DNA from 4 places in the Streptomyces sp. NPDC001153 genome. Region 2 is predicted to be linked to each of the others. Evidence: riboswitches for the same ligand, from Rfam matches in the RefSeq annotation. Region 2 holds a riboswitch; each other region holds the start of a gene.
The links. Region 2 has a riboswitch for cobalamin ahead of ACWDEN_RS09575 (ribonucleoside-diphosphate reductase subunit alpha). Riboswitches for the same ligand answer to the same signal wherever they lie in the genome.
Positions count from the first base shown of each region.

Region 1 (5,422 bases), on a different contig from region 2:
CGTCGGCCGCCGGTACGAACCCGACGTACGTCTTCGGCTTGGAGGCCTGTTTCCGCTGAACCGCCGGTTCCCGCCCGGCAGGAGGGCGGGAGGCGTGGACCGCTACAGCCCCTTGACGGTCTCCTGGATGAGGTCGTGACCGAGATCGAGGCGGACGCCGTCGGGATTCCTCAGCCCCGCGTCGGAGTACCAGGAGGCATCCGCCTCCGGGTGCGGCCCGACGACTCCGACCCGCCCCTTGCCGTACGGCGCGACGACAGCGGCGGCCGTGCCGTTGTCGTACCTGGCGAGTACGGACACGTCCGCACCGCCGGCCGGCACGAAGTACGGCCCGTCCTGGAAGTACATGTGACGCCGCTTGCCCTTCCAGGTCACCGGCACGAGCGTGTCCGTCGCGTCATGGACCGAGGCGCGCGGTGAGGTGATGTACTGGTCGGTGTCGCCGGGCAGCAGGCCGAACCCCGGGTCCCTGTCGGCCAGATAGCCGCCCATGCAGAATCCGAGGTAGCGGCCGCCGGCCCGCGTCCAGTCACGGATCGCCCCGGCGGCGCCCCTCAGCTTCGTCCAGGTGCCGCCGAGATCGTCGTTGCCGCCGGGCTGTGCGTAGACGTCGGCGTCCGCCAGACCGGCCGCGGTCAGGGGGACGTCCTCGTCGGGGCCGACGTAGGCGACCGTGAACGGACGCGGGGCCTTCTTCAGCACCGCGGCGACCGCCTCGGCGCATCCGTCGCAGGCCGCGGGCCCTCGGTAGACCAACGCCAGCAGCGGCTCGGCCGCCCGCGGGGAGGAACCCGTCCCGGCACAGGCGGCGGCCGTCCCGGTGAGCAGGGTCGCGGCCGCGGCGGGAAGGACCCGGCCGAGCAGCCGGCGCCGGTCGATGGAGGGAACGGGAGGTATCACGTGCCGCCGCCTGTTCTTCCGGAGGAACCGAGCCACCCCATGATCGCCAGTCCGTGCGGTGCGCCGCAAACCCCCGGCCGGCCCGGTCGTCGGCCGGGCCTTGTGTGCCGTGCGCGGATGCTGGTACCTCTGAACCACGTGACCAGCCGAGTCCTTCTCCTCTCCCCCGCCATGAGCGCGTCGCTGCGCCAGGCCCGCTTCGACGACGGCGGCTCGATCGACGGCAGCGGAGCGGCACGTGCCCGCTCGGCGGCCGGAACCCTGCCCTCCGCGGTCCGTGTCCTCACCTCCCCCGGCGTGCGCTGCCGGGAGACGGCCGCGGCGCTGGGCCTCGACGGCCTGCAGGTAGCGGAGTTGGCGGGTCTCGACGTGGGCCGCTGGCGCGGGCGCACCCTGGAGGAGGTGGGGGCCGCCGAGCCGGAGGCGGTGGGCCGCTGGCTCACCGACCCCGAGTGCGCACCGCACGGGGGTGAGTCCGTGCGGGATCTGTGCGGACGGGTCGCGCGCTGGCTGGCCGAGGCGCAGGAGTGGGAGGGCCGTACGGTCGCCGTCGTCGAGCCGGAGGTGGTGCGGGGGGCCGTCGTCCATGCGCTCGGCATGCCCGCGGCCGTCTTCTGGCGCCTCGACGTGCCGCCGCTGACCGTGACGGAGCTCAGCGGCCGGGCCGGGCGCTGGAATCTGCGGCTGGGGTGTCCGCTTGCCGCGGCGGAGGCCGATTAGGCGGAACGGCACAGGGCCCGGCGGGCGGTTCCGCCGGGCCCTGTGCCGTACGCGGGGAGTCAGTGCGCGGCGGGAACCGCTCGCCGGTTCGCGGCCGTAACCGGCTTGGGGTTCAGCAGCCGTTCGGCCAACTCGCCGAAGGCGAGGCCGAATCCGGCCCACAGAGCGGTCTGGATCGCCAGTGCCGAGAGCCGGAACCGCCACAGCAGGGTGGCGGGGAAGCCCTTGGGCACCTCGTTGACGGCGGGCAGGAACTGGTAGGCCAGGCCGATCACGACGGTGAACGCGATCACTGCGGCCACCGTGGCCCACCAGGTGCCCAGGCGCGGGGCGAGCCGCTTGCCCAGGATGGTGGCGGCGACCGCCAGCAGGACGCTGAGCAGCATCATCAGGAAGTACAGGGTGGTCCGCTTGCCGATGGTGTCGGGGTTGCCGACCGACGGCGGGTTGGCCGGGTACTTCAGGAACGGGACGACGTACACGGCGAGCAGCGCGCAACCCGACAGCAGCAGTGCCGTGGCGCGCGGGCCGAAGCGGCCCACGCGGCCGAGGGCGAAGCAGAAGGCGAGCGCGGCGATGCCGCCGAAGGCGACGCCGTAGACGAGGACACCGGTGGCGAGGCCGGCGGTCGACTGCAGGGAGCGGGAGACGACCTCCATCTCGTGCTCGTGGGAGTGAGCCTGCTCGAAGCTGATGGCCTTGTCGACGTTCGGCTCACCGAGCACGTAGGCCACGACCAGGGCGAGCACACCGGCCGCGAGACCGGCGAGCATGCCCCGGACGAGAAGGTTCCGTACGGTTGCGGAGTTCATGGGCGCGGTGTTCGTCGCGTCAGTGGCAGGGGAAGCCCAGCAGGTGGCGGGCGTCGTGCACCCACTCGTGGACGTCCGTGCCGTTGAACACGGAGGTGGCGCCCTGCTCGGCGCCGACGAAGTAGAGCAGGATCAGCATGAGGATGCCGAAGAAGACCGCCCAGGGAGCAATCGCCTTCAGCGGCAGCTGGGCGGGAACGACGGGGGTGGTGGCTGTCGGCTGGGCGACGGTCTGCGCCATGGCAGGACCCTCCTCTGGGAGTTCGCGTCCCATCTCGGTGGTGCACAGGACGACGACCACGGGTCTGACTCACGAGCCCCTGGGGGTCCCGCATACAGTGGCGCGACCGTGCCGGATTCCCACCGGCTTCCGTTTCGCCGTCATCGATATCGGATCGACCGTACCGCGTGACGCGCGCATGGCCAAGACCGCCTCTCTCCCAAGTGATCTTCCTCTCCCAGCTGGTGGGACGGTACGGGACCGGTGGGTCAGCGGGAATCCGTGCGGCGCCGCGGCGGGGTGAAGGCGTACAGGCCGAGGATGTCCGGTAGGGGGGCCACTCCGGGGCCGCCGGAGCGGACCCAGGTGACGATGTCCTCGGTCGCGTCGGGGTCGTTGACGAGCCCGAGCCACACCGGCCGCGCGCCGGCGGCCCGGCCCGCGGCGGACGGCTGTACGACGACGACGTTGGCCTGGTCGCACACATCGAGGCAGTCGGAGATGCGCACCGGCACCTCCGCCCGCAGACGCGCGGTCTGCGCCGCGTGATCGACCCCGGTCACCTTGGGACTGCCGCAGCAGCAGTCCCGGCACACGACGACCCGGCACGGTGCCGCGCCGCTCCCCGCCACGGCGTCGTCCGACGCCTCTTCCGCCGGCCTCTCGGGCACGCCGCGTCACTCCCCGCCGTCGCCTTGTGTCGCCGGTCATCATTCCACGGCGGAGAACACCCGGTTGCGGAGGGCGTGTTCGGCCGTGCACGTGGCGGGAAAAAGGGTTGGGCGGGTTGATCATCGATCTGTTAGCTTGCAGTTGACCGTGTACCAGCCGAGGAGGTGAGACCCATGAACGCTGCATTCGTGTGGGTGCTCCCCCTCGTCGTCACGGTCGGGCGATCGACGTAGGTGTCGCCGGGAGCGCCTCGACAACAAGGCACTCCCGAAAGGCAACACGCCATGAAATCTCTGCAGTTCATCTCCGAGTCTTCCGCCGACGGCGTGATCGAACGCGACTTCACCCTGGGCGAGGTCCCCGGTGTCCTCTGGTCGCCCGCATCCGGCGCGGACCGTGCGCCCCTGGTCCTGATGGGCCACGGCGGCGGCAACCACAAGAAGCATCCTGCGATGGCGGGTCGTGCACAGCTCCTGGTGAGCGGCTGCGGCTTCCACGTCGCCTGTATCGACGCGCCCGGTCACGGCGACCGGCCGCGCACGGCACACGACGAGCAGGAGATCGCCGAGCTGTTCCGGGCCAGGGCGGCGGGCGAGCCGGAAGGCCCGGTCGTCGTGCGCTACAACGCCCACCTGGCGGAGCTCGCCGTCCCCGAATGGCAGGCGACCCTGGACGCCCTCCAGGAGCTTCCGGAAATCGGCGCCGATGGGCCGGTCGGCTACTTCGGCATCAACATGGGCACCGCGATCGGCGTGCCGCTGGTGGCGATCGAGCCCAGGATCACGGCCGCGGTCTTCGGTCAGCACTGGCCCGACGTCCTGGCGGAGAAGGCGAAGCAGATCACCGTCCCGATCGAGTACGACATGCAGTGGGACGACGAGCACATCCCGCGCGAGGCCAGTCTGGCGCTGTTCGACGCCTTCGCCTCGAAGGAGAAGTCGCTGCACGCCAACGCGGGCAGGCACAAGGAGCTCCCCCGGTTCGAGGCCGCCAGCGCGGTCCGGTTCTTCGCCTGGCATCTCGGCCGAACGGCCACCGTGCCGGCGTGACATGAGCGGTGGCGGGTCGGGGCCGCGCATCCACGTCGCGGCCCCTGGCCGTCAGGCCGGGCGGGCGAGTGCGTCGGTGAGCAGCGTTTCGAGTTCCTGGGCGACACGGTCGAGCGGCCGCATGCTGCGCTGGGCGCGGCACATGGCGATGGCTCCCTCGGCGGCCGCCACGACGAGCGCCGCGAGCCCGGGCGCCCGGTCGGGAGCCGCGCCGTGCGCCGTCAGCGCCTCGGTCAGATCGGGGGTATGGCGGGCGTCGTTCGAGAGGTCGGCGTCCACGCACGAGCGCCGGTACGCGATGGCGGCCGGACCGCCGTACGCCGTCGCCGCGGCGGCCACGCTCCGCGAGCCGGGCGCGTCGAGCGCGATCGTCTGCATCCCGGGCTCCGATGTCGCCGCCGTCGCCACCCACAGGTCGGCCGCCTTCCCGCAGCTCCCTGACATCCGGGACCGCCGCCGGGACTCCTGGGCCGTGCACCCTCGTTCCTAGGGCTGCGCGGGCCGGGCCTGGATGCCGGGGCGGAACTTCGGGACGCGGAGGGTGATCTTCGTGCCCGCTCCGACACCGGTCTCGATGACGAGGCCGTGGTCGTCGCCGTAGACCTGGCGGAGCCGGCGGTCGACGTTGCTCAGGCCGATGCCGCTGGCGGGGCCGGCCGTGCCGCGCAGGATCGCGCGCAGGCGTTCCGGTTCCATGCCGATGCCGTCGTCCTCGATGACGACCCGGGCCTCGGTGCCCTCGTCCTCGGCGACGATCGTGACCCCGATGCGCTCCACGGCCCCCTCCAGCCCGTGTTTGAGGGCGTTCTCGACGAGGGGCTGCAGGCACAGGAAGGGCAGCGTCACGGGCAGCACCTCGGGGGCGATGCGCAGGGTGACCTGCAGGCGGCGGCCGAAGCGGGCGCGGGCGAGTTCCAGGTACTGCTCGATGGAGCGCAACTCCTCCGCGAGGGTGGTGAAGTCGCCGCCGCGGCGGAAGGAGTAGCGGGTGAAGTCGGCGAATTCCTGGAGAAGTTCACGTGCGCGCTCGGGGTCGGTGCGGACGAAGG
Region 1 covers NZ_JBSFJZ010000011.1:217,919-223,340, reverse strand. The annotation lists gene ACWDEN_RS15450 (BPL-N domain-containing protein) at 103-900, opposite strand; gene ACWDEN_RS15445 (histidine phosphatase family protein) at 1,039-1,620, shown strand; gene ACWDEN_RS15440 (CbtA family protein) at 1,680-2,432, opposite strand; gene ACWDEN_RS15435 (CbtB domain-containing protein) at 2,452-2,673, opposite strand; cobalamin riboswitch at 2,711-2,848, opposite strand; gene ACWDEN_RS15430 (hypothetical protein) at 2,922-3,284, opposite strand; gene ACWDEN_RS15425 (alpha/beta hydrolase) at 3,609-4,373, shown strand; gene ACWDEN_RS15420 (LmrA/YxaF family transcription factor) at 4,425-4,751, opposite strand; gene ACWDEN_RS15415 (sensor histidine kinase) at 4,860-5,422, opposite strand, start outside.
Region 1: another riboswitch for cobalamin. It lies ahead of ACWDEN_RS15435 (CbtB domain-containing protein); the one in region 2 lies ahead of ACWDEN_RS09575 (ribonucleoside-diphosphate reductase subunit alpha).

Region 2 (5,422 bases):
CGCATGGCCAACGGCGAGCCGATGGCCATCGAGACCACCCACCTCAGCGCCAAGCGCTTCCCGGCCCTGCGCCGCTCCCTGGTGAAGTACACGTCCCTCTACACCGCCCTCGCCGAGGTCTACGACGTCCACCTCGCCGAGGCCGAGGAGACCATCGAGACCTCGCTGGCCACCCCGCGCGAGGCGGGCCTGCTCGGCACCGACGTGGGCCTGCCGATGCTGATGCTCTCCCGCCACTCCCTGGACCGCGAGGGCAAGCCGGTGGAGTGGGTGCGGTCGGTGTACCGGGGCGACCGCTACAAGTTCGTCGCGAGGCTGAAGCGGCCCGCCGAGTAGGACCCACCGAACGTCGCTGAATCGATATACCGAGATCCGGACGAGGTCTTCCGCTTCCAGGACACCGTCACCTACATTGCCTGCGCATTACACAGGTGATCAGCGAGGGGACGGAGCCCGTGGCATGTCCGAAACGCCTGAAGTGAAACCACCGGTGGTGACACCGGTCCGCGTGATCATCGGCCTGTGTCTCGTCGCGCCCTTCGTGGCGACGCTCTGGGTCGGCTCCTACGCCAAGACGGACCCCGCCCTCATCGGGATCCCGTTCTTCTACTGGTACCAGATGCTCTGGGTGCTGATCTCCACCGCACTCACGATGACCGCGTACAAGCTGTGGCAGCGCGACCAGCGCGACCGCGCCGCCCATGCTTCCTCCGCTTCCCCCGCTGCCGAGAAGGGTGGTGACGCGAAGTGAAGAACGGCGTCAACGGCGTCGCGCTCGGCGTCTTCATCTTCTTCTTCCTGGCCGTCACGGTCATCGGCTTCCTCGCCGCACGCTGGCGCAGGGCCGAGAACGAGCACTCCCTGGACGAATGGGGCCTGGGCGGACGGTCGTTCGGCACCTGGATCACGTGGTTCCTGCTCGGCGGCGACCTGTACACGGCGTACACCTTCGTCGCCGTGCCGGCGGCGATCTACGCGGCGGGCGCGGCCGGCTTCTTCGCGGTGCCGTACACGATCCTGGTCTACCCGCTGATCTTCACGTTCCTGCCCCGCCTGTGGTCGGTCAGCCACCGCCACGGCTATGTGACCACGTCCGACTTCGTCCGGGGCCGCTTCGGCTCCAGGGGCCTGTCGCTGGCGGTCGCGCTGACCGGCATCCTCGCGACGATGCCGTACATCGCGCTCCAGCTCGTCGGCATCCAGGCGGTGCTGGACGTGATGGGCGTCGGCGGGGACAGCAGCACCAACTGGTTCGTGCGGGACCTGCCCCTGCTGATCGCCTTCGGCGTGCTGGCGGCGTACACCTACTCCTCCGGCCTGCGCGCCCCCGCCCTGATCGCCTTCGTCAAGGACGCGCTGATCTACATCGTCATCGCGGTGGCGATCATCTACATCCCCATCAAGCTGGGCGGCTTCGACGACATCTTCGCCAAGGCGGGCCACGCGTTCAGCCAGGTCAACCCGGCGACGGGCAAGCCGCGCGGCGCGCTCGTGCCCCCGCAGACCGGCCAGTGGACGTACGCCACCCTGGCCCTGGGCTCCGCCCTCGCCCTGTTCATGTACCCGCACTCGATCACCGCGACCCTGTCCTCCAAGAGCCGTGACGTGATCCGCCGCAACACCACGATCCTGCCGCTGTACTCCCTGATGCTCGGCCTGCTGGCGCTGCTGGGCTTCATGGCGATCGCGGCCGGGGTCAAGGTCACCAACGGCCAGCTGGCCATCCCGCAGCTGTTCGAGAACATGTTCCCGGACTGGTTCGCGGGCGTGGCCTTCGCGGCGATCGGCATCGGCGCGCTGGTCCCGGCGGCGATCATGTCCATCGCGGCGGCGAACCTCTTCACCCGCAACATCTACCGGGACTTCATCAAGCCGGACGCGACGCCGAAGCAGGAGGCCCAGGTCTCCAAGATCGTCTCGCTGCTGGTGAAGGTCGGCGCGCTGGTCTTCGTCCTCACCATGGACAAGACGGTCGCCATCAACTTCCAGCTGCTGGGCGGCATCTGGATCCTGCAGACGTTCCCGGCCCTGGTCGGCGGCCTGTTCACCCGCTGGTTCCACCGCTGGGCCCTGCTCGCCGGCTGGGCGGTCGGCATGGCGTACGGCACGGTCGCCGCGTACGGTGTCGCCTCCCCGACCCAGAAGCACTTCGGCGGCTCGGCCAAAGAGATCCCCGGCATCGGCGAGATCGGCTACATCGGCCTCACCGCGTTCGTCCTCAACGTCGTGGTCACCGTGCTCCTCACCTTCGTCCTCAAGGCCGCGAAGGCCCCCGAGGGCGTCGACGAGACCGAGCCGGAGGACTACACGGCGGACGCGGGCGAGCCGGGGGTACAGGTGGAACTGCCGCCGGCGACGGCGGGCGCCGGTCACTGAACGACTGTCGTACGACGGGCCGCCGGAGGAGAATCCGGCGGCCCGTTGTCGTACCCCTACGGCACACTCGGTGCCATGGACTTCGTGATCCGGCAGGCGACGCCGGGCGACTACGAAAGCCTCGGCGAGATCACCGCCCAGGCCTATCTTCAGGACGGCCTCCTGGACTTCGGAGAGGGCGACTCGTACCTCGGCGAGCTGAGGGACGTGGCGAAGCGCGCCGCCGACGCGGACGTGCTCGTCGCCGTGGAGGACGGCAGAGTGCTCGGCGGGGTGACCTTCGTGCCGTCCGGCGGTCCCATGGCCGACATCGCGCGCCCCGGGGAGGCCGAGATACGGATGCTGGCCGTCGCCCGGACAGCGCGTGGCCGGGGCGTCGGCGAGGCCCTCGTGCGGGCCTGCGTCGACAGGGCGCGGACCATCGAGAGCTGTGTGCGGATCGTCCTGTCCACCCAGCACACCATGCACGCCGCCCACCGCATCTACGAACGGCTGGGTTTCGTTCGCACACCCGAGCGGGACTGGAATCCGCTGCCGGAGCAGCTCGACATCACCCTGCTCACCTACGAGTTGACGCTGTCAACCACCCCTCGTTGAGGCGACGGGCTTGCACAACGGGCGTCACTGGCGGTGGCGCTGCGTCTGCGTCCTGCCTCACCCCGCTGCTCCGGGGGTGGGGCGGGGGCCGTTGACTGGGCCCCGCATCGCCACAACTCCCGCGCGCGAGCGCGGATGTTGCGGGAGCCGTTCCGGTCCGCGTGATCAACGAATCCGCAGGACCGGCATGCGAAGCGGGCCTGGGAGACCCGGTTCGCCTTGTCCATGTGCCCGCACTCTGCGCAGGTGCGGGGGGTGTACACCGGGTCGACGTACACCACCGGTACCCCCGCCCGGCGGGCCTTGTACGCGATGAACTGCCCGAGCTGGGCGAAGGCCCAGCTGGAGTGGGTGGCCCGTTGGGGCCACATGCTTCGCAATCTTGTGACTGATGCAGGTCTTCTTGATCACATGTTGGGCAGCTTGTGCCCCCAGCCCCCAGCCCCCACCTGGACTTCACTTCGCCGTACGTGCGCTGCCGCAACTCGAAGTTGCGCTTCACATCCTTGTCGAACGCCACGCGACTACACCAGGTCGCAGCCTCGTTGCAGGCGCGCGGAGTCGCCTCAAGTGCCGCCGCCTGCAAGGGCGTCGGCACGCACCTGCACGTTCACAGCGGATCACTCGATCGAGCGACTGATCTGGCTGCACGACCGTACGCCCGAGAAAGACCCATACCTGGATCCCTCCGTACCGGTTATATCCGGGGAACACGCTCCGAAGCCGCCACAACACAACATCTGGGGGTGACACGACAGCCCGCCACTAGATGTATGCTCATCCTCGCTGTCGCCGCAGGGGAATCCGGTGTGAATCCGGAACTGTCCCGCAACGGTGTACTTGTGCATGTCCGTTCCCAGAAACGCCGTGCACAGGAGTCAGTCCGAGGACCTGCCGGCAGCGCACCCGGCCGTCCGGTCCGGGTGGCCTTCAGACGTCCGGGCCTCGTGGGATGGGCCGGTGGACGCGACGCCGTGCGCGCTCGTGGCTGCCCCCTGCCCTCCACAAGGCCCCCGTGCCGATCGAGGGAGAGCCCCACGTGACCATCGCGCCAGCAGATCCGGCTTCAGCCAGCGGCCTGGAGACCGACGGTCCCGGTACCGCGTTGCTGCGGACCCTGACCGAGCTGACCGCCGACCTCCCCGACGCCGACCCCGGCCGGGTCGCCGCCGCCGCGCTGCGCGGCCGGTCCGCTCGGGCCGACGAGGCGGAGTTGCGCGAGCTGGCCACCGAGGCCGCCGCCGGGCTCATCTCCGAGGACCCCGCCTACTCCCGGCTGGCCGCCCGGCTGCTGACCCTCTCCATCCGCGCCGAGGCCGCCTCGCAGGGCGTGACGTCCTTCACCGGGTCCGTGGCCGTGGGGCACCGCGAGGGGCTCATCGCCGACCGCACCGCCGACTTCGTGCGGCTGCACGCCGAGCGGCTCGACGCGCTGGTCGACCGCCGGGCCGACGACCGCTTCGGCTACTTCGGCCTGCGCACCCTGCACAGCCGTTATCTGCTCCGGCACCCGATCACCCGCAAGGTCATCGAGACGCCCCAGCACTTCATGCTGCGGGTCGCGAGCGGCCTGGCCGAGGACGACACGACCCGCTCCGTGGACGAAGTGGCCGCGCTCTACGGGCTCATGAGCCGGCTCGACTACCTCCCGTCCTCCCCCACGCTCTTCAACTCCGGCACGCGGCACCCGCAGATGTCGTCCTGCTACCTCCTCGACTCCCCGCTGGACGAGCTGGACTCCATCTACGACCGCTACCACCAGGTCGCCCGGCTCTCCAAGCACGCCGGCGGCATCGGTCTGTCGTACTCCCGTATCCGCAGCCGCGGTTCGCTGATCCGCGGCACCAACGGGCACTCCAACGGCATCGTGCCGTTCCTGAAGACCCTGGACGCCTCGGTGGCGGCCGTGAACCAGGGCGGCCGGCGCAAGGGCGCCGCGGCCGTCTACCTGGAGACCTGGCACTCCGACATCGAGGAGTTCCTGGAGCTGCGGGACAACACCGGCGAGGACGCCCGCCGCACGCACAACCTGAACCTCGCGCACTGGGTCCCGGACGAGTTCATGCGCCGGGTCAACGCCGACGCGCAGTGGTCGCTGTTCTCCCCGGCGGACGTGCCGGAGCTGGTGGACCTGTGGGGCGAGGAGTTCGACGCCGCCTACCGCAAGGCCGAGGAGGCGGGCCTGGCGAAGAAGACCATGCCGGCGCGTGAGCTGTACGGCCGGATGATGCGCACGCTCGCGCAGACCGGCAACGGCTGGATGACCTTCAAGGACGCGGCCAACCGCACCGCCAACCAGACGGCCCTGCCGGGGCACGTGGTCCACTCCTCCAACCTCTGCACGGAGATCCTGGAGGTCACGGACGACGGGGAGACGGCGGTCTGCAACCTGGGTTCGGTGAACCTCGGTGCCTTCGTGGCCGACGGGGACATCGACTGGCAGCGGCTG
Region 2 covers NZ_JBSFJZ010000006.1:283,481-288,902, reverse strand. The annotation lists gene ACWDEN_RS09600 (GntR family transcriptional regulator) at 1-336, shown strand, start outside; gene ACWDEN_RS09595 (DUF3311 domain-containing protein) at 461-751, shown strand; gene mctP (monocarboxylate uptake permease MctP) at 748-2,376, shown strand; gene ACWDEN_RS09585 (GNAT family N-acetyltransferase) at 2,452-2,973, shown strand; gene ACWDEN_RS09580 (zinc ribbon domain-containing protein) at 2,940-3,344, opposite strand; cobalamin riboswitch at 3,747-3,886, shown strand; gene ACWDEN_RS09575 (ribonucleoside-diphosphate reductase subunit alpha) at 4,013-5,422, shown strand, end outside.

Region 3 (5,422 bases), on a different contig from region 2:
ACTTCGCCTGCGGGATGAGCCCGGCCCGCACCAAGGACGCGCTGCACGTCCACGTGAACACGGTCGCGCAACGGCTGGAGCGGGTGGGCCGACTGCTGGGCGAGGACTGGCAGACCCCGGCCCGCGCCCTGGAGATCCAACTGGCCCTGCGTCTGCACCGGTTGGCAGCCCCGGACAGACGCTGACCCCCGTACGGGCGCACCGTACGGGGGTTTGGGCAGCGGATGTGTGCGCCGAGCGCGACGGCGGCCGGGCGGAGCCGCGCCGGCCAGGTGGAGCGCGACGGCGGTCGGGCCAGCCGCGCCGGCCGGTGCGAGGACGCGCCGGTCAGACCGCCCGCGCCCCCGCGCCCCCCGCGCCTCCGCGGCCGCGCCGGTCAGACCGTCCTCGCCTCCGCGGCCGTGCCGGCAGCGGAGGACTCGCCGCCCTCGGCCTCGACGTGGGCGAGATCCCGGTGCCGCGTCTCCCGGGCCACGCCCACGGCGACCAGGGTCAGCACCGCGGCGGCGATCACATACAGGGCGATCGGGGTGGAGCTGCCGTAGTCGTCGAGCAGTGCGGTGGCGATGAGCGGGGCCGGCGCGCCGGCCGCCACGGAGGCGAACTGGGCGCCGATGGACGCGCCCGAGTACCGCATCCTCGTGGCGAACATCTCGGCGAAGAAGGCGGCCTGGGGCGCGTACATCGCGCCGTGCAGCACGAGCCCGACGGTCACGGCGAGGACCAGGTAGCCGAACGACCCGGTGTCCACCAGGGAGAAGAACGGGAACATCCACAGGCCGACACCGGCCGCGCCCAGCAGGTACACGGGCCGCCGCCCGACCCGGTCGGACAGCGCGCCCCAGGCCGGGATGACGGCGAAGTGCACGGCGGAGCCGATGAGTACGGCGTTGAGCGCGGTCTGCTTGGAGACGCCGGCCGAGGTGGTGGCGTAGACGAGGATGAAGGCGGTGATGACGTAGTAGCTGATGTTCTCCGCCATGCGGGCGCCCATCGCCACCAGCACGTCCCGCCAGTGGTGCCGCAGCACGGAGACGAGCGGCAGCTTCTCGGCCTCCTGCGTCCGCCGGGACTCGGCCCGCGCCAACGCCTCCTTGAACACGGGCGATTCGTCGACGGACAGCCGAATCCACAGACCGATCAGCACCAGCACCCCGGAGAGCAGGAAGGGCACCCGCCAGCCCCAGGCCCCGAAGGCGTGGTCGGAGAGTACGGAGGTCAGCAGCGAGAGCACACCGGTGGCGAGCAACTGCCCCGCCGGCGCGCCGGTCTGCGGCCACGAGGCCCAGAAACCGCGCCGCCGCGGATCCCCGTGCTCCGACACCAGCAGCACGGCACCGCCCCACTCGCCACCGAGCGCGAATCCCTGGACGAGCCGCAGTGTGGTCAGCAGCACGGGCGCGGCGGCCCCGACCGTGGCGTGCGTGGGCAACAGCCCGATGGCGAAGGTCGCCCCGCCCATCATCACCAGGCTGAGCACCAGCAGCTTCTTCCGCCCCAGCCGGTCACCGTAGTGCCCGAACACGAGCGCCCCCAGCGGGCGGGCCGCGAACCCGACCGCATACGTCAGGAAGGACAGGAGCGTTCCGACGAGCGGATCGGAATCCGGGAAGAACAGCTTGTTGAACACCAACGCGGCGGCGGAGCCGTAGAGGAAGAAGTCGTACCACTCGATCGTGGTGCCGATGAGGCTGGCGGCGACGATACGGGGGAGGCTGGCGGTGGTTGGGGGAGCGGATGCTGCTTCGGATGCCATGTGCGCCACTTCCTCGTGTGCGGTGGGGACGGGTATGTGTCGGCACACCGTAGGAAGATGCAGGTCAGGGGCACATGTGGTGGGGCACCATAGTTCGGGGGTTGGCTATGCGTGCGGCCACCATGCCGGCTCATGGAAGGGCGGTTCAGGGGCTCGAAGGTGGTGCGTGGCCGGAGTCATCGCACGCGCTGCTCGCCCAGCTCACACCAGGCGCACGAAGCGTACGGGTGGAGAGCGACGGTGCCCTGGGGGCAGCGCTGTTGGCGGGCTTCGACGTGGCAGCGGCCGCCGCCCGTGCGCATCCTGCGTGCGCGCTGCTGCCGCAGTCGTGCGACGAGCACGGCGTGAGCACCTTCGTCTGGCGGCGCGAACGGCCCTTCCATCCGCAGCGCCTGTACGCGGCGCTTGAGGACCTGACCTGCGCCGCCGCGCGCAGCCGGGGGCGGTGTAGGAAGCGGTCGCTCGGTGCGATGCGTCGGAGCGTCAGCGGCGGACGAGCTCCCGGACGGCGATCAACCCGATCCGAGGCTGCCGGGTCAGCGGTCCCACCCGGACCAGTCCCACGTACTCGTCCACGTGCCTTGCCACCGCGTACTTCGACGGGTCGAGCACGGTGGTCCCCGCCGGGCGGGGCAGCACCTCGGCCGGCATCGTCGGCCATCCGACGGCGGCCTCGACCTCGTCGCGGATGAGGATGAGGCGGTCCAGGGCGCGCAGCGGCGGTCCCGGGCCACCGTCACCTGTTCATGCTCACTGCTCTCATCGCCGCAGCGGTTCGGTCGTCCGTGTGCGCTACCCGCTGGACGAGTGGATTCCCTTCCTCGACCTTGTCCAGGCAGAGCCCGCCCGCTTTCCACTGTGGTGTCGTCAGCCGGCGTCGGCGGTGTGGGTGCCCCAGCGTTCCTCGACCTTGGCCAGGCGCCAGTAGCCGATGGCCACGGCCCAGACGACCACGAACAGGCCGACGATGACGTAGCCGACGTTGTCGAGGTTCAGTCCCGCGATCCAGCCGCTGACGCCATCGCTCAGCCTGAGCTTGTCGTGCAGGACGCCGACCAGTTCGATGGTGCCGACGAAGAAGGCGACGGCGATGGAGAGGCCGGTGATGGTGAGGTTGTAGAACACTTTGCGGACGGGGTTGGAGAACGCCCACTGGTAGGCGAAGTTCATGAAGGTGCCGTCGAGGGTGTCGAACAGGCTCATGCCGGCGGCGAAGAGGAGGGGCAGGCACAGGACCGCGTACCAGGGGAGGCCGGCGGCGGCGCCGTTACCGGCCAGGGCCAGGAGCAACACCTCGGTCGAGGTGTCGAAACCGATGCCGAAGACGAAGCCGAGGGGGAACATCTGGCCGGGGCGGCGGACGGACCTGGTGAGCCGGCCCAGGATGCGGTTCATGAAGCCGCGTGAGTCGAGGTGGGCTTCCAACTCGGCCTCGTCGTACTGCCCGTTCCGCATGGCCCTGAAGACACGGGCGATGCCGACCAGCGCGACGAGGTTGAGGGCGGCGATCAGGTACAGGAAGCCGCCGGAGACGGTGGTGCCCAGGGTGCCGAGGACCTGGTGGGTGCGGGAGTTGTCGTTCATCAGGGTGCCGGCGAGTTTGGCGCCGCCGGCGACCAGCGCCGCCATGACGACGACCACGCTGGAGTGGCCGAGCGCGAACCAGAAGCCCACCGAGAGCGGTCGCTTGCCGTCGGCCATCAGCTTGCGGGTGGTGTTGTCGATCGCGGCGATGTGGTCGGCGTCGAACGCGTGCCGCATGCCGAGGGTGTAGGCCGTGATGCCGAGGCCCACCCCGAACGCCTTGCTTCCGACCTCGTAGTGGCGCGGGACCACGAGCAGGAAGAGGATCCCGAAGGCGACCACGTGCAGGGCGACGATCACGGCCAGGAGGCCGGCGGTTCGGACGGTGTCCTCGCGCCGCCAGCGGAAGGAAGGGGAGACGGCGGTTTCGGGCACGCCTTCGGGCATGGTCATACGGTCACGCTCCAGCACCTCGTGGATCAGCTTCGTGCTGCCGTGGCCGGTCTCCTGGCTGACGGGTCATCGCGCCCGCCCCTGCCTTCCCGGCCGCGAGGCCAGTGGCAATGCATGGGGCGGGAACTCCCCGATCACAGTGGCGAGGGCCGCTCCGGACTGAGCCCCTGAGGGGCTGTCACCGGTCTTCCCGAACACCACGGCCCGCTCACCCTAGAAGGCCGGAGGCCGAGGCTGCAAGGCTGCATAATTGTGCAGGTATTGAAGCGGGATTTCACGGACTGCGATGATGGGTCCATGCATCTCGTCCCCGCGGAACGCGCCGGGCAGCGGATCATCGACGGCCATCGGGTCTGCGATGCCATCGCGGCCGTCGGTGAGCCCGAGCGTGTACGCGTCTGGGCCGACCGCTTTTCTCTGCTGTCGGATCCCGGGCGCCTGGCCCTGCTGCTCGCCCTTCACGAGGCCGGTCCGATCGCCGTCTCCGACCTCGCCGTCGCCACCGGCATGAGGGACACCGCCGTGTCCCAGGCTCTGCGCCTGCTGCGAACCGCGGGCATCGTCGACGGCGAGAAGGACGGCCGAATCGTGCGCTACCGGCTCGTCGAGGGCCCGACGGCCGCGCTGCTCGAACACTGCGTGTCCCGAGAAGCATGACGAGATCAGCGGCCGCACGCGATCGCGGCAAGTGTCGCGCGACGCTCCCGCGCAGATGCGGCCGCTCGGTTCAGGCGTGCGCGTGCCCGGTACGACGGCGTGTGACCCAGCCGAGGATGATGTCCACCGCGAGGAAGCCGGCGAGCGGGATCCCGAGCAGCGGGACGTAGTAGCCGACGACGGCGACCACCGCGACGCAGGGCACCAGCACGTACACCGGCACCTGCCGCCAGGCACCGCGGGGAATCGGGCGGCCGAAGGCGGAGCCGCGGCCGCGCTGCCACCACATGCGGTAGCCCCAGAGGATGAGGAGGACCAGGGCCAGGGCGAGGCCGGCCAGCGCGATCTGGTTCACGAGGCCGAACAGGGTGCCGGTGTGGGCGTCGATGCCCCACCGGGTCAGTTTGGCCAGCACCGGGTAGTCGGAGAAGCGCAGCACGTCGGTGACCTTGCCGGTGGCCGGGTCGACGGCGATCGAGTCCTGCTTCTCCGGCCAGCTGCGCTGGATCTGCCGTACGACATAGGCGGAGGAAGAGTCCGCGGGCGGCACGATCTCGACCGGGTCGGACAGACCCTCGGTGCGGGCCGTCTTCAGGACGGCGTCGAGACCCACGTCGGACCGTGCGCCGGAGTGCGAGCCCATGTCGATGCCGTTCATGTCCATGCCCGCCATGGAGTCGTGTCCCTCGTGCCCTCTGCTCACCGTCGCGGTGACGGACGGCGTGGACTGGCCGAGGGCTTCGCGGAGGTCGCCGATGTTCGCTCCGGCGTAGGCGGACCAGGTCAGGCCGGTCGCCGACAGGAAGAACAGGCCGCCGACCGCCCACACACCCACCGTGCTGTGCAGGGTCAGGGAGCGCCGCCGCCCTGCGGTGCCGCGCACCTTGCGGCGGGCGCGGCGCCGGCCGAACCACAGCACCAGGCCGCCACCCGTGATCACCCACAGCCAGCTGGCGGCGAACTCGCTGTACAGGCGGCCGGTTTCGCCGAGATGCAGGTCGCGGTGGAGCTCGTCGATCCAGGTGCGCAGCG
Region 3 covers NZ_JBSFJZ010000001.1:398,657-404,078, reverse strand. The annotation lists gene ACWDEN_RS01855 (helix-turn-helix domain-containing protein) at 1-185, shown strand, start outside; gene ACWDEN_RS01850 (MFS transporter) at 377-1,756, opposite strand; partial or broken gene ACWDEN_RS01845 (GTP-binding protein) at 1,930-2,202, shown strand; partial or broken gene ACWDEN_RS01840 (GNAT family N-acetyltransferase) at 2,258-2,476, opposite strand; gene ACWDEN_RS01835 (Nickel transporter NicT) at 2,624-3,733, opposite strand; cobalamin riboswitch at 3,761-3,981, opposite strand; gene ACWDEN_RS01830 (metalloregulator ArsR/SmtB family transcription factor) at 4,031-4,390, shown strand; gene ACWDEN_RS01825 (PepSY-associated TM helix domain-containing protein) at 4,461-5,422, opposite strand, start outside.
Region 3: another riboswitch for cobalamin. It lies ahead of ACWDEN_RS01835 (Nickel transporter NicT); the one in region 2 lies ahead of ACWDEN_RS09575 (ribonucleoside-diphosphate reductase subunit alpha).

Region 4 (5,422 bases), on a different contig from region 2:
GCTGCGGACCTTCGCGCGCGGCCGGTAGCCATGGCGCGCCTGGGACGCGGGAGCCGGGCGGAACCTCGATCCCCCTCTCTGGACACCCCTACGCCTGCCTCAGTTCATCTTCCGTTCACCCAGGTTGCCTACGGTCGTCCAGCCAATGACCTCGAACGATTGCCTGGGTAAATGGAAAGCTTCTCGCTGATCCTCGCGATAGTGGTGGTAACCGCTCTCGCGTTCGATTTCACGAACGGTTTCCACGACACCGCCAACGCGATGGCCACCACCATCTCCACAGGCGCCATGAAGCCCAAGATCGCGGTGGCCATGTCCGCCACCCTGAACCTGGTGGGCGCCTTCCTCTCCGTGGAGGTCGCCAACACGATCTCCAAGGGTCTCGTCGACGAGAAGGGCATCCGTCCCGAGGTCATCTTCGCCGCCCTGGTCGGCGCGATCCTCTGGAACCTGGTGACCTGGCTGGTGGGCCTGCCCTCCAGCTCCTCGCACGCCCTGATGGGCGGTCTGATCGGCGCCACCGTCGCCTCCGCCGGCTTCGGCGCCGTGCACGGCGACGTCCTGGTCACCAAGGTGCTGCTCCCGGCGGTCGCCGCGCCGATCGTGGCGGGCGTCGCCTCGATGCTGGCCACCCGGTTCTCCTACGGCATCGGCGGCAAGGCCGACGGCGAGGCCACCCGCAAGGGCTACCGCGCCGGCCAGATCGCCTCCGCCGGCCTGGTCTCCCTCGCCCACGGCACCAACGACGCCCAGAAGACGATGGGCATCATCACCCTCGCCCTGATCGCGGGCGGCGCCATCGCCCCGGGCTCGAACCCTCCCACCTGGGTCATCCTCTCCGCCGGCCTGGCCATCGCGCTCGGCACCTACATCGGCGGCTGGCGGATCATCCGCACCATGGGCAAGGGCCTGACCGACCTGGAGCCGCGCCAGGGCTTCGCCGCCCAGACCAGCGCCGCGACCGCCATCCTGGCCTCCTCCCACCTGGGCTTCTCCCTGTCCACCACGCACGTCGTCTCCGGCTCGGTGATGGGCGCCGGCCTCGGCCGCAAGGGCGGGGTGGTCCGCTGGTCCACCGCGACCCGCATGGCCGTCGCCTGGGTGCTCACCCTCCCGGCCGCCGCGCTGGTCGGCGGGGGCGCCGAGGCCGTCACCGATCTCGGTGACTGGGGCACCGCCGTCGTGGCCGTCTTCCTGGTCGCCGCGAGCGCCGCGATCTGGAAGATCTCCCGCCGTGAGGTCGTCGACCACACCAACGTCGTGACCGAGACCGAGGAGCTGGCCGGCGTGGTGACCGCCGCCATCGCCGCGGTGACCCCGCCCCCGGCGGGCCTGATCACCGAGGACCTGACGGCCACGATCGCCTCCCCGGCCGCCACCGAGCCCGCGCCCGAGGCCGCCCCGCCGGCCGCGACCGTCTGACCCCGGCCCCACCGGTAACCAAGGAAGCAACCCCATGAAGATCGACTGGTCGGCCCTCGGCTCCGTCTTCGGCGCCAGCCTCGTGTTCACCGTGGGCCTGGTGGCCCTGTTCACCCTCGGCATCAACGGTCTGGCCCGGCGCGAGAAGGCCGCGGCCCAGGGCGACTCCGCCGCCCTCGCCGTCACCGGCGCCTACGTCTGCTTCGCGGCCTGCGCGGCGGCGGTGGCGTACGGCATCTTCCTCATCGTGTCCAAGTCCTGACGGACCGCCACGAACCAGGCAGCACGAAGGCTCCCCTCCCAGCGTGACGGAGGGGAGCCTTCGCCGTACCCACAGGCCACGGGCGTCCCGCGATGTGGGGATCGGCACACTCTCCCCTCGCAGGTCAACGGCAAGTTGACGGCCGTTCCGGGCGCGTGGTGGACTGCCCAGGCCATGTACGGCGGCAAGAGAGGAAGCCGGTGCGAATCCGGCGCGGTCCCGCCACTGTCACCGGGGAAGAAACCCCGGGAGCCAGGAACTCTCACCGCCGAATCTCGTCGAACCAGGGCGCGGACACCCTGAGTGAGGACATCGATCGCCATGCCCGGCTGCCGAAGGACAAGGACCCGCACCAGGCCCGCTCCTGTACCCATGGCCGGCTGAGCCGATGGGTGCCGATCGCACTTTCGCGTACGGCGCCGCCGCCGGTCTTCTCGGTGACCTGCTCCTCGGCGATCCGCGCCGCGGGCATCCGGTCGCCGCGTTCGGACGTGCGGCCGCTGCCGTGGACCGCGCGTTGTGGCACGACCACCGCGGCTGGGGCGCCGTGCACACCGTCGTGTGCGCCGGTGGCGCCGTCGCACTCGGCACGCTGGCCGCACGCGCCGTACGCCCCTGCCCCGCCGCCTCCGTCGCGCTGACCGCCGCCGCCACCTGGGCGGTCGTCGGCGGTACGTCGCTCGCCCGGGAGGCCCGCGCCATCGGGCGCGCCCTGGAGTCCGGGGACGTCGAGGCGGCGCGGGCGCGGCTGCCGCATCTGTGCGGCCGGGACCCGCAGGCGCTGGACGCCGACGGGATCGCCCGGGCCGTGGTCGAGTCGGTCGCCGAGAACACCTCCGACGCCGTCGTGGGCGCCCTGGTGTGGGGGGCCGTGGGCGGGGTGCCCGGGCTGCTGGGCTTCCGGGCCGTCAACACCCTGGACGCGATGGTCGGTCACAGGTCCCCGCGTTACCGGCGCTTCGGCTGGGCCTCCGCCCGGCTCGACGACGTCGCGGGCTGGCCGGGGGCCCGGCTCACCGCCGTACTCGCCGCCGCGGCCGGATCCGACCCGCGGGGTGCCCTGCGCGCCTGGAAGGCCGACGCCCACCAGCACCCGAGCCCCAACGCGGGCCCCGTGGAGGCCTCTTTCGCGGGCGCCCTGGGCGTGCGCCTCGGCGGCACGCTCTCCTACGGCGGCCGCGTCGAGCACCGGCCCGTGCTCAACGGCGACACCGGCCGGGCCGTCCAGGTCACCGACATCGACCGGGCCGTACGGCTCTCCCGCCGCGTCGGCGTGCTCGCGCTCGGCACCACGGTCGCCGCGCGCCTCCTCGTCAATGGTGTCGTCAAGGGTCTGAAGGGACGTGGGAAGTGAACGGGGGACTCCTCGTCGCCGGCACCACCTCCGACGCCGGCAAGAGCGTCGTGACGGCCGGGATCTGCCGGTGGCTGGTGCGCCAGGGCGTGAAGGTGGCGCCGTTCAAGGCGCAGAACATGTCGCTCAACTCCTTCGTGACCCGCGAGGGCGCGGAGATCGGGCGGGCGCAGGCCATGCAGGCCCAGGCGTGCCGGATCGAGCCGACCGCGCTGATGAACCCGGTGCTGCTCAAGCCGGGCGGCGAACAGAGCAGCCAGGTGGTGCTGCTGGGCAGGCCCGTGGGCGAGCTGAGTGCCCGCGGCTATCACGGCGGACGGCAGCAGAAGCTCCTCGGCACGGTACTGGACTGCCTCGCCGAGTTGCGGGGCACGTATGACGCGGTGATCTGTGAGGGGGCGGGCAGCCCGGCCGAGATCAATCTGCGGCGCACCGACATCGTGAACATGGGGATCGCGCGGAACGCGCGGCTGCCCGTGCTCGTCGTCGGCGACATCGACCGCGGCGGCGTCTTCGCCTCCTTCTTCGGCACCGTCGCCCTGCTCTCACCCGAGGACCAGGAGCTGGTAGCCGGGTTCCTGGTGAACAAGTTCCGCGGCGATGTCTCCCTGCTGGAGCCCGGGTTGGAGATGCTCCAGGGCCTCACCGGGCGACGCACCTACGGTGTCCTCCCGTTCCGGCACGGGCTCGGTATCGACGAGGAGGATGGGATGGGGGTCCCCCCGCGCGAGCGAAGCCGAGCGTGGGGGAGGGTCTCGCTGCGCGGCACGGTCCGCGAGTCGGCCGTGACCCCGCCCGCCGGCGAGGACGTGCTGCGGGTCGCCGTGTGCGCGATCCCGCTGATGTCCAACTTCACGGACGTGGACGCGCTCGCCGCCGAACCGGGGGTCGTGGTGCGGTTCGTGGACCGGCCGGAGGAGCTGGCGGACGCGGACCTGGTCGTGGTTCCGGGCACCCGGGGCACGGTCCGGGCGCTGCAGTGGCTGCGGGAGCGGGGCCTCGCGGACGCCCTCGTGCGGCGGGCCGCCGATGAGAGGCCCGTCCTCGGCATCTGCGGCGGCTTCCAGATCCTCGGCGAGCACATCGAGGACGAGGTCGAGAGCCGCGAGGGGCATGTGGCCGGCCTGGGGATCCTGCCCGTGCGGGTGCGGTTCGCCCGCGAGAAGACCCTGACCCGGCCGGCCGGCGAGGCGCTCGGCGAGCGGGTCGAGGGGTACGAGATCCACCACGGGGTCGCCTCCCTGGAAGGAGGGGAACCCTTCCTGGACGGCTGCCGGGTCGGCCGGACCTGGGGCACCCACTGGCACGGCTCGCTGGAGTCGGACGGTTTCCGGCGGGCCTTCCTGCGCGAGGTGGCCGCCGCCGCGGGCCGCCGCTTCGTGCCCGCGCCGGACACCTCCTTCGCCGCGCTGCGCGAGGAGCAGCTCGACCGGCTCGGCGACCTGATCGAACAGCACGCGGACACGGACGCGCTGTGGCGGCTCATCGAGTCGGGCGCGCCGCAAGGACTGCCTTTCATCCCACCGGGAGCGCCTGCATGAGCACAGTGTTGTTGTTGTCGACCGCCGACACGGATCTGCTGGCGGCCCGAGCCTCCGGCGCGGACTACCGCATCGGCAACCCGACGCGGGTGGACGTCGAGCAGGAGCTGCCGGGGCTGATCGAGGGCGCGGACCTCGCCGTCGTACGGCTGCTGGGCGGCAAACGGGCCTGGGAGGACGGGCTCGCCGCGCTGAAGGCGGCCGGGATCCCGACCGTGCTGCTGGGCGGCGAGGCCGTGCCCGACGCCGAGCTGATGGCCGAGTCGTCGGTGCCGGCCGGTGTGGTGGCCGAGGCACTGAAGTACCTGGTCGAGGGCGGGCCCGCGAACCTGCTGGAGCTGTCCCGGTTCCTCTCGGACACCGTGCTGCTGACCGGCGAGGGCTTCGAGGAGCCGCGGAAGATGCCGGAGTACGGCGTCCACGGTGATCGTGCGCTCGTCGACGGACGCCCCACTGTGGGCGTGCTCTTCTACCGGGCCCACGAGCTCAGCGGCAACACCGCCTTCGTGGACACCCTGTGCGACGCCGTCGAGGCGAAGGGCGCCAACGCGCTCCCCCTGTACTGCGGTTCGCTGCGCGGCGCGGACGCCGGGCTGTACGAGCTGCTGGGGAAGGCCGACGCGCTGGTCGCGACCGTGCTGGCGGCCGGCGGTACGCACGCCTCGCAGGCCTCGGCGGGCGGTGACGAGGAGTCCTGGGACATCGGCGCGCTCGCCGACCTCGGCATCCCCGTCCTGCAGGGGCTCTGCCTCACCTCCTCGCGGGCCGCGTGGGAGGAGTCGGACGCCGCGCTCTCCCCCATGGACGCGGCGATGCAGGTCGCGATCCCGGAGTTCGACGGCC
Region 4 covers NZ_JBSFJZ010000015.1:63,908-69,329, forward strand. The annotation lists gene ACWDEN_RS18890 (lysozyme) at 1-28, shown strand, start outside; gene ACWDEN_RS18895 (anion permease) at 172-1,422, shown strand; gene ACWDEN_RS18900 (hypothetical protein) at 1,457-1,684, shown strand; cobalamin riboswitch at 1,827-1,968, shown strand; gene ACWDEN_RS18905 (cobalamin biosynthesis protein) at 2,073-3,038, shown strand; gene ACWDEN_RS18910 (cobyric acid synthase) at 3,035-4,579, shown strand; gene cobN (cobaltochelatase subunit CobN) at 4,576-5,422, shown strand, end outside.
Region 4: another riboswitch for cobalamin. It lies ahead of ACWDEN_RS18905 (cobalamin biosynthesis protein); the one in region 2 lies ahead of ACWDEN_RS09575 (ribonucleoside-diphosphate reductase subunit alpha).